3 regions of the Lysobacter sp. CCNWLW3 genome follow, and region 3 is predicted to be linked to each of the others. Evidence: predicted binding sites of a transcription regulator. Region 3 holds the regulator's gene; each other region holds the start of a gene.
What was found. Region 3 encodes HrcA, which represses chaperone genes, less so after heat shock. Its sites were predicted from a motif close to TTNGCACTCNNNNNNNNNGAGTGCNAA; they were not measured.

Region 1 (6,608 bases), on a different contig from region 3:
AGCGCGATCAGATCGGCTTGCACGCTCGCGGGGCGCGCGCCGATTTCCAGAAACAGATGCTGCGGAGCATCGACGAACAGGCGCACGTCGTAGGGCCAGGCCTTGGCGTCGTCGGCGCCCTCCGGCCCCTTGAGCCAGAACGCGCCGCCCTGGCGACGGCGGAAACTCGGCAGCTGCGCGATCCGCGCCTCGACGCATTGGCGATGGCGGCGGTACCAGTCGCCGTCGACGAAACGCACCAGGAATTCGGCGGCCATGCCTGCGCGCCTAAGGGCTGCGTCCGTCGTGCGCGCGCTCGTCCTCGCGCAGGATCCGGCGCAGCTCGATGATCGCCTGCGGGGTCTCCTGCACGCTGTGGCCGGAGGTGATCGCCACTTCAGAGACCGCGCCGTCCAGATGCGCGCTGGCGTAGGGCACGTAGCCGTCGCTGGACTGCGCCATCGGCACGGCCGGATCCTTGCGACCGACGATGGTGTGGAAGGGCAGGCCCGGCTCGATCGCCACGCTCTGGGTCACCTTCATGAACCACGAGGTCGGGCTCAGATCGTCCGGCCCGGTCGGCGGCCGGCCCTTGTGGAAACCGATCCGCTGCATCGCCTGCTCGTCGACGTTGGCGCGCCGCGCCAGCTCGGCGGTCTCGCGCAGCACCTCGAACGGCAGCCCGATCAGCTTGCGCACCATGCGCAGGGCCCAGCCGTCGGCGACGCCCGCGCCGCGATGCGGCGAGGCCAGGAACACCACGCGCCCGACCTGCGGCATCGGCGCGAACACGGTCAGCCCGCGCACCAGCGGCTCTTCGCGCAGGCGCTTGGCCTGCGCGGGCGCGAAGCTGGCGGTGGTCGCGTCCAGCACGCGCTCGCCGCTGTCGCTGACCAGCAGGCGCGCGATCACCCCGCCCATGCTGTGCCCGACCAGGACCGCGTCGCGACTGGCGGCGGCGTCGCCCTCGGGGTCGTAGTGGCGGAAGGTTTCCTGCAGCGCGGCGTCGATCGACTGCCGGCTCGCCAGCAGGCCCAGGTTGGTCGGATAGAACACCTGCCAGACCTGGTAGCGATCGCGCAGGTCGTCGTCGCCCAGCAATTCGTTGGCCAGGTTGACCCAGGCCTCCGGGCTGCTGGCCAGGCCATGCACCAGGATGATCACGCGCTTGTTCGGATCGTAGGGCTGGTTGAGGTAGACGCGCGGCCGGAACGAGGCGCTCTGGCGCGGCTTGAGCAGGCTCTCCAGGCTCAGCTTGGCCAGCTCCGAACGCGCCAGCCACACGCCGTAGGCGGCCGAGAAATTCGCCGCCAGCGGCACGGTGCGGCCGGCGATGGTCTCGCTGTCGATCCGGTAGGGGTTGTAGGCGTCCAGGCGCAGCTCGCGGCTGGCCAGCACCGCGTCCAGGTCCTCGCCCGGGAAGCGCACGGTCACCGTGACCGGCAGGTAGCGGGTGTCGCGGTAGGCGACCTGGGCCTGCTCGGGATCGCGCTGCGGCCGCGGAAACACCGCCACCAGGCTGGTGCCGAAACCATCGCGCCGGTAGACCGCGCGCAGGTTGTCGAAGCCCAGGGTGTCGGAGGCCAGCAATTCGTCGGGCTGCTGGTTGAGCTGACTGGCCTCGAAGCCGTGCAGCGCGACCGTGGTCTCGAACTCGCCGACCCGCACCGGCGAGCTGCCGACGCCGCCCTGGGCGCGGCTGCTTTCGAAGGTGGCCTGGGCCAGCAGTTCGACCGCGCGGTTGTAGATCGCCAGCACGCGTTGCTGGCGCGACTCGAACACGCGCTGCTCGGGCGTGCGCGGGGTCAAGAACAGGTAGGCGTAGGACAGCCGCGCGGCCTCGGTGGCCAGGCGCGTGCGCAGCGGCGAGGCGGCCGGCTGCGCCTCCTTGTCCGCCTGCAGGCGCGCCAGCTGCAGCTCCGCCGACGCGGCCAGCCAGGCCTCGACCGGCGCGGCGCCGCGCATCTGGACGATGCAGGGATCGGGCTCGCGCGTGCAGGCGCCATGGTCCAGCCCGACCGCGGCCAGCGTGGTGGCGGTGTCGGCGCTGAGCTTGCCGCTGCTGAGCACGTCGGCGCGACGCGCGATCGCGACGTCGTCGGCCTGGTGCTGCTTGACCGAGACCACCGCGCAGCCGCTGAGCAGCAGCCAGGCCAGGGTCAGCACCATCGTTTGCAAGTACCGCCGGCTGGATCGCATCCCGCCTCCGTTGCTGGATCAGGCCGCCATTGTCCGCTGTTGCGCGCCCGGCGGTAAGCGTATCGCGCCCAAAAGAAAGGCCCGCACGAGGCGGGCCTTTCCGGATGACGCGGTTGGAGCCGGATCAGAAATCCATGCCGCCCATGCCGCCCATGCCGCCGCCGCCCGGCATCGCCGGCTCGTCCTTCTTCGGCAGCTCGGCGACCATCGCTTCGGTCGTGATCATCAGGCCGGCGATCGAAGCCGCGTTCTGCAGCGCGGTGCGGGTGACCTTGGTCGGGTCCAGGATGCCGAACTCGAGCATGTCGCCGTACTCGCCGTTGGCGGCGTTGTAACCGAACGCGCCCGAACCTTCCTGCACCTTGTTGAGGATGACGGAGGGCTCTTCGCCGGCGTTGGTGACGATCTCGCGCAGCGGGGCTTCCATCGCGCGCAGGGCGATCTGGATGCCGTGGTTCTGGTCTTCGTTGGCGCCCTTCAGGCCGGCGATCGCGGCCTTGGCGCGCAGCAGCGCGACGCCGCCGCCCGGGACGATGCCCTCTTCCACGGCAGCGCGGGTGGCGTGCAGCGCGTCTTCCACGCGTGCCTTCTTTTCCTTCATCTCGATCTCGGTCGAAGCGCCGACCTTGATCACCGCAACGCCGCCGGCCAGCTTGGCCACGCGCTCCTGCAGCTTCTCGCGGTCGTAGTCCGACGAGGTCTCTTCGATCTGGGCCTTGATCTGCTTGATGCGGGCCTGGATCGAATCGCCGTCGCCGGCGCCGTCGATGATGGTGGTGTTCTCCTTGGAGACCTGCACCTTCTTGGCGCGGCCCAGATCCTTGATCGTGGCCTTCTCGAGCTGCAGGCCGACTTCCTCGGAGATCACGGTGCCGCCGGTCAGCACGGCCATGTCTTCCAGCATCGCCTTGCGACGGTCGCCGAAGCCCGGCGCCTTGACGGCGCAGACCTTGACGATGCCGCGGATGGTGTTGACCACCAGGGTCGCCAGCGCTTCGCCTTCGACTTCCTCGGCGACGATCAGCAGCGGCTTACCGGCCTTGGCGACGCCTTCCAGCACCGGCAGCAGGTCGCGCACGTTGGAGATCTTCTTGTCGTACAGCAGCACGAACGGGTCGTCCAGCTCGGCCGACATCGACTGCTGGTTGTTGATGAAATACGGCGACAGGTAGCCGCGGTCGAACTGCATGCCCTCGACCACGTCCAGCTCGTTCTCCAGGCCCGAACCGTCTTCGACGGTGATCACGCCTTCCTTGCCGACCTTGTCCATCGCCTGGGCGATCAGATCGCCGATGTCGGCGTCGGAGTTGGCCGAGATCGCGCCGACCTGGGCGATTTCCTTGCTGGTCGAGGACGGCTTGGAGATCTTCTTCAGCTCTTCGACGGCGCCGACAACGGCCTTGTCGATGCCGCGCTTGAGGTCCATCGGGTTCATGCCGGCGGCGACCGCCTTCATGCCCTCGCGGATCAGCGCCTGGGCCAGCACGGTCGCGGTGGTGGTGCCGTCGCCGGCGTTGTCGGAGGTCTTGGAAGCGACTTCCTTGACCATCTGCGCGCCCATGTTCTCGAACTTGTCGGCCAGCTCGATCTCCTTGGCGACGGACACGCCGTCCTTGGTGATCGTCGGCGCGCCGAAGCTCTTCTCGAGCACGACGTTACGGCCCTTCGGGCCGAGGGTGGCCTTTACGGCATTGGCGAGCACGTTGACGCCGCGCACCATCTTGGCGCGAGCGTCCTCACCGAAACGAATTTCTTTAGCAGCCATGGTGAAACTCCGGGAATCGGGAATGGGGAATCGGGAATAGGAAAAGCAGAAGCGGCGGAATCGGTACGGGCGGGAACGTCAGCGCAAGCGCTTTGACGACTCCCGATTCCCCATTCCCGATTCCCGGCTCGCTTAGCCGACGATCGCGAGGACGTCGTCTTCCTTGAGGATCTTGTATTCGATGCCGTCCTGCTTGTAGGAGCTGCCCGAGTACTGGCCGTAGATGACCTTGTCGCCGACCTTGAGCTTCGGCGCGCGCAGGCTGCCGTTGTCCAGGGCCTTGCCTTCGCCGACGGCGACGACTTCGCCCTTGGTCGATTTTTCCTTGGCGGCGTCGGGGATGATGATGCCGCCGGCGGAGACTTCGTCGGCTTCGATCGGCTTGACCACAACGCGGTCGTAAAGCGGCTTGAGATTCATGGCGACCTCTGTAAGTGACTGAATGGGTGGAGAAAGAACGTGAATTTTAGCAGTCGCCCCGGCGGAGTGCCAATGCCGGGGGCAAAAAACGCCCGGCGAACCGGGATAGCCAGGAGATGGGGCGGCGGCGGGGCTTTTCAAGCGCCGGGGGCGACTTGGCCGCCGGACGGTCGCGGCCAGGCCCGGGAGAGCAGGGAAGGCCGCGGTCCGGAAGACCGGATGGGGTCGCCGCGGCGTGGTGCAAGGCGGGGGGCCTGGGGGCGACCAGGCCATGACGAGTCGACAGCCGGACGCGCCGCCCGCCCTATGGCAAGCACGATCCCGCCGTGCGCGCGGACATGACGGCCCATCCGTGTAGGAGCGGCGCGAGCCGCGACCACGTCGTAGCCGGAGCTACGCGGTCGCGACTCGCGTCGCTCCTGCAGGAACATCCGAAGCCTGGGCGCAAGAATGAGGCGACGCGCGGACGGAACGACCGCGTCGCGCGCACGGCGACCGCTCTCCCTGTGGGAGCGGCGTAAGCCGCGATTGCGCGGTAGCCGAAGCGGCGCGGTCGCGACTCGCGTCGCTCCTGCAGGGGCACCGCGAAGCCTGGGCGCAAGAATGAGGCGACGCGCGGACGGAACGACCGCGTCGCGCGCACGACGACCGCTCTCCCTGTGGGAGCGGCGTGAGCCGCGATTGCGTGGTAGCCGAAGCGGCGCGGTCGCGACTCGCGTCGCTCCTGCAGGAACATCCGAAGCCCGCGCGATAGCTCCAGCGCGAGACGATGCCTGCGCAAGCTACGCCCGGCTCGCCGCCGGAACGCGATGCGAATCGTGCCGCGGTGCATTCGCATCGCCCAAAAGAAAGAGCGCGTCCCGTGGAACGCGCTCTTTGGTGCGGAGATGGCCGTCCTCAGCATGGCGCGTCCTGCGCCCCTTCCCCCGAACCGACCTCGTGTCGTTTGCCGACATCCTTGTTGGCGTGAGTGGATGGTGTTCACTCTCAGTCACATTTTCTAGGTGCCCGGTCGCAAAATCTGCCGACTCCTGGTGGCATCCTGAAAGGACGAATGCCGCCACCATTGACTTGTAACCGCCTATCAGGCTCATATTGCTACCGAAAGCACACAAGGTCCTCTCTCTATTGGTCGCCTAGTGACTTTTGGTAGCAAATGGCTATTTTGTAGGCAAAAACCCTAATCAAGGAGCTCAAGGATGACCCCTCAAACAACGGATTCGCCTGGCCCGGCGCCACGCCGGCATGTCGCAAGCGGCCCTGGGTTCGGCCGTCGGCGTGCAGCGTAGCGCGGTCGGACACTGGGAAAGCGCGCAGGGCAAGTTCCCCAGCGTCTCGCATTTGCGCGAGGTCGCGCTGATCACCGGCGTGCAGTTCGAATGGCTGGCGACCGGGCGCGGCAAGATGAACCTGTCGGCCGACACCGAAATGGATTCGGTGGCCGCGGCCGAGGCGCTGCTGGTCGACGACCCGCTGGAGCTGCGCCTGATCGTCGCCTTCCGCGACACCCCGACCAAGTCCAAGGCCCCGCTGGTGGAAATCGCCGAACAGCTGGCCGAGCTGCGCACCGGGCGACCGCGCGCCACCCTCACCAAGGGCGCGCGCGTGGTGTTGTGAGCCGCGCCGCCTGCTGCGCTGCGGCAGACGATGTCACAAAGGCCGACTAGACTCGGGCGACTACCTGGGGAAAGGGAGTCGCCCGATGTCGTTGTCCTTACGCCGTTCCTGTCTGAGCCTGTCCTGCCTGAGCCTGCTGATGGCCGCCGCGCTGCCCACCGCCGCGCCGGCCGCCGTCTTCATCAACGAATTCCATTACGACGACGCCACTTCCAGCGGCGACGTCGGCGAGAAGATCGAGGTGGTCGCCACCGCCGGCGAAACCCTCAGCAACTACCGCATCTATCTCTACAACGGCTCGACCCCGTCGGCCGCCACCAGCTACGACAACGATCTGCTGCCCGCCGGCAGCCTGGTGTCCTGCGGCGGCAGCGTGCGCATCGGCGTGCTGAGCTATCCCACCAACGGCATCCAGAACGGCAGCAACGACGGCTTCGCGCTGGTCGACGGCAGCGGCAACGTGGTCCAGTTCCTGAGCTACGAAGGCGCGATCACCGCCTCCAGCGGCCCGGCCGCCGGCATGACCAGCACCAACCTGCCGGTCTCGGAAAGCGGTTCGACGCCGGCCGGCACCTCGCTGCGCCTGTCCGGCAGCGGCAGCAGCTACGCCAACTTCAGCTGGCAGGCC
Region 2 (6,608 bases), on a different contig from region 3:
CGCGCTCTGCGCCTTTGCCATCGCCGTGGTGCGGGGCGAGCAGAGCGAGGCCCGACCAGAACAGCCCGGCGCGGAGCAGCCGCCACCACGCGGTGCCAAGCTGCTCTCGATTGGCGTAGGCGACGCCGACCACAACGGCGGTCGCTCGCGTGTCGCCGCTCGTTAGAAGACGCAGGACGGCGGGCTCCCATTCCTGAATGCCATCGCCATCGGCGAGCCACAGGTGCATGACCGCGTAGGCGACGAACTTCAGTTCGTCGTGGAGGCTCCCCACAAGCCGCCCGCGAATCTCTTCTCCTGTCGACGCGACCTCCGCCACACCGGTGCATACGACTTCGAGCGCGTGCTTTTGCGCTTCAGGGTTATGGGCGAGCCAAGCGCCGCCCAACGCGACGAGCGTGCCGGCTGCGGCGAAACGACACTTTGACTTCACATCCTCATCATCGCCTTCTGCTCTGGACTCACATTCCTGGAGCAGATTGAAGAGGTACCTGGCCTCATCTTCGGTGATCGGTTGACCACTTTGAAGCCGCCGCTCGCATCGGTCCGGTACGAGAAGGTATGAAAGGGTTGGCGTGTTATCGGCCTGCCACGACTGTACCTCGAGAATCAGCTCGTTAGGACAGACGAAGGCCTTGGTTTCCGTGCCCGTCGCCGGCTCGGTGACGGCCTGATAGTTGGCCTCGTCGAGCGCGGCAAAGAGCAGCTTGAACTCCAGTGCCTCCTTCGGGTCTTCAGGCAGCGCCCAGGTCGGCAGCAATGCTTGAAGACGCCGCGCGATCTCGTCGTTGGCCAACAGGAGTTCCACAACGACATCGAGGAACTTCCGCTGGCGATGGGGCGCCAAGGCCCAGTCACGGGCGAAGTCAAACATCGCCTGGCCATCCTGGAGCAAGCTCCAACCGATGAAGTTATCGCCAACCTGCTTCACGCGGGCGCTGTCCCAAAAGAACAAGGCTGGGAATGTCAGCGCAGCGGCGAGAGGTCCTGTCAGTAACGACGGCCGATACTTGGCGACATTGAGGAGCACGCCAATTAGTGCCGCGGAGTTCCCCTCGCGGAGTATCTTCTCGATATCAGTGGTGATGTCTTCACCCGCGTCGATCCGTAGCGTAAGCCAGCGCTCTAGCGCATCTAGAGCGCAGAACAGGCTTCCGTTCCGCGAGTCATTGGATTGCGGCCAGCCGAAAACCTGCCACCAGCCGGGGAAGGTCTTAATCGACCCGTCCGCGAGTTGCAGTGTCACCCCGGGAGCCTCACAGGAGCGACGTTTCATTACCTCGGCAGCCCAGCGCTCTGTGCAGAAGTTCACTAGCGCTATGAGCGACGTAAGCGCCGTTTCCGGGGCCAACTGGAAAAAGGTGAAGAACGGGCTCTTCCAGAAGATCGTCGGGGATGCATCCTCGGGGTAGTCGAGGCCGAGGTCCATTTCGAACTGGTCGGCCCCGTACTCTCGTTCCGGCTGGTCTTCGATGATGAGCGCGAGCAGGATTTCGGCGGCCAGCTCAGGCTGCGAACGCATCAGAGAATGGATGCCGTTCTTTTTGATGCAGGCGGTCCGGAAGTCCATGTCGACTTTGCCGCTGGCCCCCAGCGGCCAAGGCGGCAAACGCTCGCGGAACGACCTGAGGGTGGGTGGAACCTGCATCCGTTCTTCGTGCCGTGCCTTGTATTCGGCATCGGTCTTCAGGCGCTTGGCGTGCGCATTCGCCTTATTAAGTTGAGCCTCGGCGATTCGTCGTCTGACATCGGCGTCGATCTCTCGGCGTCCGGCGAGTTCGAGCGCCCAGTTCCTGATCGCGGTCGGCAGGTCGGCCGCGCCAGCCAGTGGCGCGGTGTACAGCAAAGGCTCATGCGTCAGATACATCACGCCGTGGCCCTTCTCAACTTGCACGGTCCGAGCCATGGTGAGCGCCAGCTCAGCCATCTCCAGACGGAAGGGCATCAGATTGCCGTTGCTCAGCGTTTGTGGTGTCTTCGTCAGCCAGGTCTCGATGACCCTTGCGAGAGCGGGGGAAACCAGTCCAGCTAGTCGTTCCCGTTGCGCGATAAGGAAGCGGAGAATGGGCGGCCACCGGCCAAAGACAATCGAGCGGTACTGCGCCTCTATGTACAAGCCGGCCGCCGCGCTCAGTCCCATTCCGCCGCCGGTCGGCACCGTCGCGATGTAGTGGAAGCGCAGAAGCAGCCGCGTGAAGTATTTCGCGTCGTTATCGAGGAGAAGGTCGACGCGCTCGGTCAGGAAGCGTTCGGCATCGGGGTCCAAACAGAGAGCGTCAAGGAGGATATCGCCCGCCAGTTCGTTCTTCGCGGCCTCCGCGGCTCCGAAGGCGACGTCCCAGGCTGTGGCAGTCTCGGCCGCCTGTCGAAGCAGGAACTGGCCCAGCATCCGGAGGGCGTTCGTCCATAGCGGATTGCCCGCCAGTGGGACCCACTGCGGCGTGTCCGTCTGTTTCAGGAACTGGAAACGCGCCCAATCCGCTGCTAGATCATGCTCAAACTCGATCCTGTTGGTCCGCTCGTTCAGGCGCAGTGGAAGCTCCTGGGGCCGTTGCGTGAATGTTGCCGTATCCGTCGGTTCCAAGGAGGTCAGCGCGAAGCTGCGCTCGAACGATGCTTCTCGCTGGGCGAGGCGCATCATCAGTGCCTGTACGTCAGCGTGGTCCTTCGTCCAGTACTTCCAAAGGCTGTCGGCGATAGCGGTGTGGGACGCTAGGCCACCGGCGTTCGATCCGAGCGCAGCGCCGGCCTTAATGACCCACGCCAGTGTTCGCAGGTTCGTCAGCGCCGCGATGGTGTCGTCATGCGCGACCAACCAGCCCAACGCGGGCGATGGGAGGAGCGCCAACTTCGCAGCATCGCCCTTGAGCGCCCCGACCTCGACCAGACGCGCTTTCCGTCCGCCGAATATCGTCTCCTCGCCAGCGCCCCAATTCTGCGTCTGCGTAACGATGACGACCCGCCACGCACTTTCAGTCTCTTCACCGTCATCCGGCAGGATGGCTCGAAGTAGCTGGCGGATGACGACGAACTCGCCGGCCTCGATGCGCTCCGCGGAGTCGATAACCAGCACGTTCTGCGGCTTCACCGCGGCGTTCAGAACAATCGAAAGTTCGTGCGTCAGGGGAAGGGTGCTGCGGCGCGCCGCACTAAGCGCCGTCTTCAGGTGTTCCGAGTCAAACCACACCTGGCTCCAAGAGGGGTGCGCGCCGTCCAATACCGACTTGACAAGCGCCGACTTGCCTGAGCCAGACTCCCCGAAGACCACCGTGACCGGATTGTCGGTGACCGCTGCCTGGAGCGACGTTTTCTCCTCTCCGCGAGGCACGGCATAGCCTGAGGGTAGCTCCGTCTCTATTCGCGCCTTGTGGTCCGCGGTGATGTTGGAGAGCGTCTCCCAATCGCGTTCAAAGTCTGGGTGATGACGGAGGCCGAACTGGCCCCGGAGCAAGGACAGCAGGTCTAGCACGGTGATAGTCCCGCTGCGAACGCGTACCTCTTTCGCGATGCTCAGGAGCCCCTCCCAGAGAGTCTTTGCTTCGTCGTCACGGCCCGACGCGAGCAAGCGACGGCATTGCGCGATAGCCTGGGTCTCGTTGTCGGAGTGCGCGAACTGCAAGTCCGTCGGCAGCACGTGCAGGCGACGAATGAGCTCGATTGTCTCTTCGTCGGACGCGCCGCCGGGCTTCTGGACGCTGTCGAAGACACGCGACTGCCTTCTGTTACTGCGGATGCGGCTCATCGTGAGCGCTGTATCCGTGCCGCTGCACGCGTTTTTCACTTCTCGCCACGCAGGGTCGAACACCTGATGGGCGCCGAGCGTCACCAAGGCCAGTTGGTCGGTCGCGCGGTTGAACGGCCCCTGTGAGTCACGCCACTGTGCCCAGGCGCGCTTCACGAAGTCAGCGGGGAGGCCTGCCGCCGTTACCTGCAAGTTCCCCTTAGCCGAGATCGCTAGCCGCCGCGGCGCACCGGTCGCCTGCGCCGTCAGCAGCAGGTCGTCGATGTACCAGCGCAAGTCCGAAACTTGGGCTTGAACCTGCGTAACGACGTGGCCGACCCCCGGTGCTTGCTCACCCGAGAGGGCCTTCACCAGTTGCCAGGCACTAATCAGGTCCTCGAACTCAAACCCGGCGCCGCTCGTTGAACGCAGCGGCGCGGGCGTATGTTTCGCGCTGCCGCCGCGAGGTGCCTTCGGGTTCGATGTGGTTTTAGATGGAACCATCAGCTTCCGAATGCTCCTGAACTCTGGATTATTGCCATATCTGTCAGCGAGGAGCAGGGGTGCAGGTTCCCCGCAATCTTTCGGTGGGCTTGAAGAGCATCGCAGGTCCCCGTTTTATAGCTGAGCACCGAGGCTCGCGAACACTCCGGAACGTCCTAAAGGGCCGGAAGCCAACGGCACCGCCAGCGCCCGCTCACCCGCCGAAAGTCTGCTGTCGGCTAAAGCAATATTTGTGTTCCCCGGCGCCATAGCCAAAGCTCTTCATGGTCAATTTGTGTGAATTAGGCCTGGTGCTGCAAGGACGGGCTGGATAAATGGGGGTTGGCCGAGGGTGACGACGATTCCAAGGGGGCGGTGAACGGTCTCAGGTGGGCTGACATCGTCAGAAAATGGGAGCGGTCGCAGCAGCCGGATCGGTTTGGATAACTCGACTGATCGCCAAGATAAGTTGCTGATTTATATGGGTTGTTGTTGCCGTGCTGACATGCTTAATGGCGGCAGACATTGAATTGACCAGTGCTGACATATGTTTGGCGCGCTCGACATCTGGCCGCTCGCGCTCAATAGAAGTCAAGTTATTGATTTAATTGAGTATTTTCCGCTATTGCTGACATGGTTACGCGCCACTGACACGCATAAAGTCATTACTGACAGCGTTTAGTGCGCTCGACATTCGGACGGCCGTGGCGGGGCGGGATTCGTTCTATCCACGCAACACTGCGGAACTTCCGGGGTCTTTAGCAGTCCTAGACCCCGACTGCTAAGATGGCTGCCATGACCCAGACCACCCTCTCCAACGCCCTAGTCGCCAACAACCTGCCTGTGCCCAGCGCGCTCGGTTCGCTGGACGCCTACATCGGCGCGGTGCACCGCATTCCGGTGCTGACCGTCGAAGACGAGCAGAGTTTGGCGCGTCGCTTCCGCGACGAAGAAGACCTCGACGCCGCCCGCGAGCTGGTGCATTCGCACCTGCGCTTCGTGGTGCACGTCGCCCGTGGCTACAACGGCTACGGCCTCCAGATCGGCGACCTGATCCAGGAAGGCAACATCGGCCTGATGAAGGCGGTGAAGCGCTTCGACCCGGAACAGGGCGTGCGCCTGGTCTCGTTCGCGGTCCACTGGATCCGCGCCGAGATGCACGAGTTCATCCTCAAGAACTGGCGCATCGTCAAGGTCGCCACGACCAAGGCCCAGCGCAAGCTGTTCTTCAACCTGCGCAAGAGCAAGAAGCGCCTGGGTTGGATGAACGCCGAGGAAGTCAGCCAGGTCGCCAAGGACCTCAACGTTTCCGAGCGCGAAGTGCTGGAAATGGAATCGCGCCTGTCCGGCCGCGACGTCGGTTTCGACGCGCCGGCCGACGAGGACGACGACCACGCGCCGCCGTCGCCGGCCGCCTACCTGCGCGCGCACGACGAAGACCCGTCGCAGAGCTACGAGCGCGAGGACGAGGAAGACAACCAGCTCGCCCTGCTGCGCGAAGGCCTGTCGGGCCTGGACGAGCGTTCGCGCGACATCGTCAAGCGCCGCTGGCTGGATGCCGACAGCAAGATCACGCTGCAGGAGCTGGCCGACGAGTACGGCGTCAGCGCCGAGCGCATCCGCCAGATCGAAGCCAATGCGCTGAAGAAGATGCGGGCGCTGTTCGCGGCCTGATCCGCGCGAACGCCGGCAACGACGACGACGGCCCGGGAAACCGGGCCGTTTTGTTTTGGGCGCCGCGTCAGGGCGCCGCGTTCAAGGCGCGCCCCAGGCGGCGGTACATCGACAGCAACTGCGTGGACGAGCGGATGCCGGCTTCGCCCTGACTGAGGCTGAGGTCGCGGGTTTCGGCCTGCAGCAGACGGCTCAGATCAGCGACCGGCAGCTCCCCATCCGGATGCCGGTAGACCGCATCGATCAGGATGAAGCGCGGCACGTGCGGAAAATCGCGCATCGCCTGTTGCAGCATGGCGCGGAACGCGGCATCCGGCGTCTGCCCCGAGGCGAGGTGGGCATGTTCGATGCGGCTGCGCGCGAAGGCCTCGTCGCGGTAGCGTTTCCAACCCAGTTCGTCCGTCTGCGCCAAGCCGGCTTCGTCCCCGACGCTCTGCTGCAGAAAGGCCAGGACGCGCAGGGCTTCGAAATCACCGGCGCTGCCGTAGGCGCGTTCGCGCAGGGTCGCGGCGTGGCGGGCGTGGAACCCGGAGAAGTCGAGTTCGTCCTCCGCGTCGGCGGCCAGACGCCCGAGCACGATCCGGCCCAGCGCCGAACTCGCCGGATAGGAATGCGCACCGACCAGGAGCTGGCAGCGATCGAGGTCGGCGACGCCGAGCTTGCGCTCGCTGTCGATCAACAGCGGCCACAGGCAGTCCCATTCGGCGCGTTCGCGTTTCTGCGCGGACCA
Region 3 (6,608 bases):
AGGTGCTTCGGGCCGGAGGCGTCGGCGGTCACGTAGGGCAGATTGACTTCGGTCTGCTGGGCGCTGGACAGCTCGATCTTGGCGCGCTCGGCCGCGTCCTTCAGGCGCTGCAGGGCCAGCGGATCCTTGCGCAGGTCGATGCCCTGGTCCTTCTGGAATTCGTCGACCAAGTAGTCGATGACGCGCTTGTCGAAGTCTTCGCCGCCCAGGAAGGTGTCGCCGTTGGTGGCCAGCACCTCGACCTGCATTTCGCCGTCGACCGAGGCGATCTCGATGATCGACACGTCGAAGGTGCCGCCGCCGAGGTCGTAGACCGCGACCTTGCGATCGCCGCCCTTCTTGTCCATGCCGTAGGCCAACGCGGCCGCGGTCGGCTCGTTGATGATGCGCTTGACTTCCAGGCCGGCGATCTTGCCCGCGTCCTTGGTGGCCTGGCGCTGGCTGTCGTTGAAGTAGGCCGGCACGGTGATGACCGCCTCGGTGACGGTCTCGCCCAGGTAGGCCTCGGCGGTCTTCTTCATCTTGGCCAGCACTTCGGCCGAGATCTGCTGCGGCGCCATCTTCTTGGCGTCGGCGGTCGACACCCAGGCGTCGCCGTTGTCGTGCTGGACGATGCCGTAGGGCACCAGGTCCAGGTCCTTCTGCACTTCGGCGTCGGTGAACTTGCGGCCGATCAGGCGCTTCACCGCGTAGAAGGTGTTCTTGGGGTTGGTGACGGCCTGGCGCTTGGCCGACGCGCCGACCAGGACTTCGCCGTCCTTGGTGAAGGCGACGATGGACGGCGTGGTGCGATCGCCTTCCGCGTTCTCGATGACCTTGACGTTGCCGCCTTCCATGATCGCCACGCACGAGTTGGTCGTGCCCAGGTCGATGCCGATGATCTTGCCCATGGTGTTGTTCCCTCTCGAATGCTTTTGATGTTGCGGCTGCCGTGCAGGCGCCGATGTGCGTTATTTGGGGTCCGGTCGCGGGCGGTTCAAGCGCCCCCGCCCTCGCCCGTCGGCCGTGGCGCGCTCGCGCCGGCGACCGTTCAGGCGTCCTGGGCGACCACGACCAGGGCCGGGCGCAGCAGGCGCTCGTTCAACAGCCAACCCTTCTGGTAGACCTGGACCACGTGGTTCGGGGCCACGCCCGGCGCCGGCACCATGCTCATGGCCTGGTGCTGCTCGGGGTTGAACGGCTGGCCGGTCGGATCGACCGCGACCAGGCCGTTGTCGCCGGCGACCTTGAGCAGCTGGCGCAGGGTCAGCTCCATGCCCTCGCGCAGCGCGCTGGCGTCGCCGCCGGCGGCGGCCAGGCCGGCTTCCAGGCTGTCGATCACCGGCAGCAGGGCGCCGAGCAGGCGCTCGTTGGCGAACTTGCGCGCCATGTCGATGTCGCGCGCCAGGCGCTTGCGCTGGTTGTCGAGTTCGGCGCGCTCGCGCAGCGCGTCCTCGCGGGCCTGGGCCAGTTCGGCGCGCAGGGTCTCGACCTCGTTCGGCGCGACGGCGGCGGCCGCGTCCTGCGCATCGGGCTGGAGTTCGGGATTGGGATCGTGGTGGCTCATGCTGGGCTGGGTCCTGGCGGTACTTCCGCGACAGGGGCAGCTATTGGGGCCGCGCCCAGGCCGTTCAAGTGCGCGCCGCGCAGAAGTGCCACGATCTGCGGCGATCGTGCGGCAACAGCGGCTAGCACCGTGGTTCGATGCCGTTTTTGGGACGATGGCGGGGGCGCGGGCCGAATGATTCGGCCATCGCCGCTTATCGGGGCCTGGCGCCGAGGCGGCGATGCCGGGGCGCGGGGCGTTCGCAGCCCCTGTGGGAGCGGCGTAAGCCGCGATGGGGTTCGGCGACGGTGATACCCGCATCGCGTGTGGGGTTCGATCGCGGCTTACGCCGCTCCCACAAGGGGCTGCGGCTTGGTGGAGGACGCAGGTTGCGACGGCTGTTGGAGGTCGCGGTCGCGGCTTACGCCGCTCCTACCCTAAGGCCGGTCCGCCTTTCCCCTAAGGCCGGTCCGTCTTTCGGTCGCGCGCTCAGCCTTCGGGCTTGAACGCATCTCCCAGCGCGTCCGCGGCGGCCTGCACCACCGGGATCACCCGCTCGTAGGCCATCCGGGTCGGCCCGATCACGCCCAGCACGCCCAGCACGCGGCCGCCGGCGGTGTACGGCGCGGTCACCAGCGACACCCCCTCCAGCGGCGCCAGCCCGGTTTCCTCGCCGATGAAGATGCGCACGCCCGGGGCGTGGATGGTGCGCTCCAGCAGCTGCAGGATCTCGCGCTTGCGCGCGAAGGCCTCGAACAGCTCGCGCAGGCGCTCGACGTCGGACAGCTCCTGCACGCCCATCAGGCGCGTCTGCCCGGCCAGCACCATGTCGTCGTCGCGCTCGGGCGCCAGCGCCTGCTCGGCCAGCTCCACCGACTGCGCCAGCAGCGCGGCCATCTCCGACTGCGCGCTGCGCAGCTCGTGCAGCAGGGTCGCGCGGATATCGGCGACCGGCCTGCCGGCGAAATGGGTGTTGAGGTAGTTGGCCACCCGCTCCAGCTCGCTGGCCTCGAACGGGCGCCGGGTTTGGATGATGCGGTTCTGCACGTCGTGATCGGCGAACACCAGGATCGCCAGCACGCGCTGCGCGTCCAGCGGCACGAAGTCGATGCGCCGGAACGCGAACTGCTCGCGCTTGGGCACGCTGACCACGCCGACGAAATGGGTCATCGCCGACAGCAGCTCCGAAGCGCTGCCGAGCAGGGCCTGGGTGCCCGAGCCGGCCGGCAGTTCGCTGCGCAGGCGCGCCAAGTCGCCCTCGGGCAGCGGCCGCACCTGCAGCAGCGAATCCACGAACAAGCGATAGCCCTGCGCGGTCGGCACCCGCCCGGCCGAGGTGTGCGGGGCGCTGAGCAGGCCGGCTTCCTCCAGGTCGGACAGGATGTTGCGGATGGTCGCCGCGCTCACGTCCAGGCCGGCGTGGCGCGCCAGCGTCTGCGAGCCGACCGGTTCGCCGCTGTGGATGTAGCGCCCGATCAGCGTGCGCAACAACTGGCGCGCGCGCGGATCCAGGCTGAGGTCGGAAGAACGCAGGTTCATTGCTGTCGATATAAGCGCGCCCGGCGGCCGGCGCAAGCGGGGCGATGCGGGACGGCGGTTCATGATCGGGGCTCGCCGGGTTCGGCGGCGGACGCCGGCGGCGTGCGGGGTGAGCCGGTCGTGCCGGAGTCGGCTGCGCGGTAGAAGCAAATTCCCCTCAATCCCCCTTTTTCAAAGGGGGAAGACAAGCGGGGGCGGTGGGGTCGTGCGAACCATTGGGGGCTGGCGCGCGATTTCGCGCATCCCAATCTCAGCTTTGGAGACTATTCCGACGCAGATTGGCGGCCTTCCCTGCTAGCCCGGTCATCCCCGACCCGGCACAATCGCCGCTCCACAACGCCGCCAGCGCATGCTCACCCACCTTTCCCTCAAGCATTTCGTCGTGGTCAGCGCGGCCGAGCTCTCGTTCGGCCCCGGCCTGACCGTGATCTCCGGCGAGACCGGCGCCGGCAAATCGCTGCTGGTCGACGCCCTGGGCCTGATCAGCGGCCTGCGCGCCGACAGCGGCGTGGTCCGCCACGGCGCCGACCGCGCCGAACTGGTCGCCGACTTCTCCCTGGACGACGCCGCGCCGGCCGCCGCCTGGCTGCGCGAGAACGAGCTGGACGAGGACGACAGCTGCCAAGTCCGGCGCGTGATCCGCGCCGATGGCGGCTCGCGGGCCTGGATCAACGGCCGCCCGGCCACCTTGGGCCAGCTCGCCGACCTGGCCTCGCACCTGGTCGAGATCCACGGCCAGCACGAGCACCAGGCCCTGCTGTCCAAGGCCAGCCAGCTCGCCCTGCTCGACGCCTACGCGCGCAACGACGCCGCGCGCGCCGCCGTCGACGCCGCCGCGCGCGACTGGAACGCCCTGCTGCGCGAGCGCGACGCGCTGATCGCCAAGGGCGACGTCTCCGAACGCATCGGCTGGCTGGAACACCAGTACGCCGAACTCGAACGCGAAACCCTGGAACCCGAGGCGATCGCGCGCCTGGTCGCCGACCACAAGCGCCATGCCCACGCCGCCGGCCTGATCGCCGCCTGCGACCACGCCTTCGCCCGCCTCGGCGGCGAGGACGGCCCCTCGCTGTCGCGCAACCTGCAGCAGGTACGCGGCGAGCTGCAGCGGGTGGCCGAGCACGAGGCGCGCCTGCTCGACGTCGACGCCATGCTCGACGCCGCCGCGATCCAGGTCGACGAGGCCCTGGCCCTGCTCGGGCGCGTGCGCGACGACCTCGACCTGGACCCGTCCGCCTTCGAAACCCTGGAACAGCGCCTGGGCCGCCTGCACGAACTCGCGCGCAAGCACCGGGTGACGCCCGAACAACTGGCCGCGCACCGCGACGGCATGGGCGCCGAGCTGGAAGTCCTGCGCGGCGCCGGCGAACGCCTGGCACGCCTGGACGGCGAGATCGTCGGCGCGCGCAAGGCCTGGCACGGCAGCGCCGACCAGCTCAGCGCCTCGCGCAGGATCGCCGCCCAGGCTCTGTCCGCGGCCACCACCGGCCTGATCGGCGAACTGGGCATGGGCGGCGGCCGCTTCGAGATCGCCCTGGAACCCATCGGCGAAGACCGTCCCGACCCGCTGGGCGGCGAGCGCGTCGAGTTCCTGGTCGCGGCCAACCCCGGCCAGCCCGCGCGCGCCCTGCGCAAGGTCGCCTCCGGCGGCGAACTCTCGCGCGTCTCGCTGGCCATCGAAGTGGCCGCACTGGGCCTGGATACGGTGCCCAGCATGGTCTTCGACGAGGTCGACTCCGGCATCGGCGGCGCCGTGGCCGAGATCGTCGGCCAGAAGCTGCGCGCCCTGGGCGCCAGTCGCCAGGTCCTGTGCGTGACCCACCTGCCCCAGGTCGCGGCCCAGGGCCACGCCCATTACCGGGTCAGCAAATCGGCCAGCGAGGGCGTCACCCAGAGCGCGGTCCAGCGCCTGGACGCCAAGCAGCGCGAAGAAGAACTGGCGCGCATGCTCGGCGGCGTCGAGCTGACCAAGGAAGTGCGCGCGGCGGCCAAGCGGCTGCTGGCGGACGTGGTTTAAGGCCGGGATTCGGGATTCGGGATTCGGGATTCGGGATTCGGGATTCGGGATTCGGGATTCGGGATTCGGGATTCGAAAAGAGCTTAGAACCTCGTCGCCACTCTCGATCCGTCATCCCCGCGCAGGCGGGGATCCAGTGAATGGCCTGGCTGTCGCCGACGGCGCGGCCGCATCGGGCTTCGCAGCCCCAAGCCTTCGGGCCGGCGTCCTGCCGGTCGAGCCGGTCCCGCACCGAACGAAGCCGCGCCGCCGCATTCCTCGTAATTCGACACCGGCAGGCACGCAGCCCGCCAAAGCGAAGGCCCGCCATCGGCGGGCCTTCTTGTCCCGGTATATCGGCGAGCGCTACGGCCCTGCCTACCCGAGTCGCGAATCGAGATTCGCGACCGTCAACGCTTCTTACGCACGTACAGCACCAGCGAGTGCTCCTCGATCTCGTAGCCGTGCTTGGCCGCGATCTTGCGCTGCAGCTCCTCGATCTCGGCGCTTTCGAACTCGGTGATCTTGCCGGTCTCGATGTCGACCATGTGGTCGTGGTGGTGGCCGCGGTCGAGTTCGTACACCGACTGGCCGGCTTCGAAATTGTGCTTGAGCACCAGGCCGGCGGACTCGAACTGGGTCAGGACCCGGTAGACCGTGGCCAGGCCGATGTCCTCGCCTTTTTCCAACAACAGCCGGTAGATGTCCTCGGCGGTCATGTGGCGCGGCTTGGACTGCTCCAGCAGCTCCAGGATCCGCATGCGCGGATGGGTGACCTTGAGTCCGGCGTTGCGCAGGTCCTGCGATTCCATCTGATCGTCCCTCTTTATCTTGCTCGATGGGCGGCCCGGGCCGGCGTTCGTGCGCCGGCGGCGCGGCGGCCACGGCCGGAACGGCGGATGAACGCGTCGCGGCGCGCCCCGGTCCACCCCTTGTGGATGCGGCCTTCAGTGTATCATCGGCGCGTTACCCGCCCGTCGCAGACATAGGTCCCAGCACACGATGCGCAAGCTCCTGCTCGTCCTTTCGATCGCCCTGATCACCTCCGGTTGCGGCATTCTCTATAAGCAGCCGATCTACCAGGGCAACCTGCTCGAGAAGACCGCGATCGACCAGCTGCAGGCCGGCATGACCAAGCAGCAGGTGCAGTTGCTGCTGGGCAGCCCTTCGATCGAAGACCCGTTCCACCACGACCGCTGGGATTACACCGCCACCCAGCGCACCGGCCGCCTGGCGCGGACCGAGAAGAAGAACCTGGTCCTGTACTTCGAGAACGACGCCCTGACCCGCTGGGACGGCGACTACTTCCCGGAGCAGGACGAGCAGATCGCCAAGGCCGCGCCCAAGCAGTTCGGCCGCAACCTGGCCAAGGAAAAGGACAAGAAGCGCCGCCGCTGAGGCCGCGCTCGTCCGACCCGGCAAGACTCCGGCACCGCCGCGGCGGTGCCTGCCCTATTTCGACGTACCGCCCTTGAGCGGCCCGCGCACCTGCGCGCGGCGCCGGCGTGCGTCCTTGGGATCGGCCAACAGGGGCCGCAGCAGCTCGAT

Region 1: V1318_RS19780 (co-chaperone GroES) is a predicted target of HrcA. The motif match lies at 4,410-4,436, and genes of this name have one in related genera.
Region 2: rpoH (RNA polymerase sigma factor RpoH) is a predicted target of HrcA. The motif match lies at 4,963-4,989, and genes of this name have one in related genera.

Annotation. Positions count from the first base shown of each region.
Region 1 is NZ_JBAHWA010000021.1:28,523-35,130, forward strand. Features, by position in the region: gene V1318_RS19765 (hypothetical protein) at 1-257, opposite strand, end outside; gene V1318_RS19770 (alpha/beta hydrolase) at 268-2,148, opposite strand; gene groL (chaperonin GroEL) at 2,303-3,943, opposite strand; gene V1318_RS19780 (co-chaperone GroES) at 4,076-4,363, opposite strand; gene V1318_RS19785 (helix-turn-helix domain-containing protein) at 5,588-5,980, shown strand; gene V1318_RS19790 (endonuclease) at 6,066-6,608, shown strand, end outside.
Region 2 is NZ_JBAHWA010000008.1:50,182-56,789, reverse strand. Features, by position in the region: gene V1318_RS14060 (hypothetical protein) at 1-4,225, opposite strand, end outside; gene rpoH (RNA polymerase sigma factor RpoH) at 5,000-5,878, shown strand; gene V1318_RS14050 (hypothetical protein) at 5,946-6,608, opposite strand, start outside.
Region 3 is NZ_JBAHWA010000001.1:596,558-603,165, forward strand. Features, by position in the region: gene dnaK (molecular chaperone DnaK) at 1-890, opposite strand, end outside; gene grpE (nucleotide exchange factor GrpE) at 1,031-1,846, opposite strand; gene hrcA (heat-inducible transcriptional repressor HrcA) at 2,015-3,064, opposite strand; gene recN (DNA repair protein RecN) at 3,414-5,081, shown strand; gene fur (ferric iron uptake transcriptional regulator) at 5,471-5,872, opposite strand; gene bamE (outer membrane protein assembly factor BamE) at 6,063-6,458, shown strand; gene V1318_RS02730 (RnfH family protein) at 6,513-6,608, opposite strand, start outside.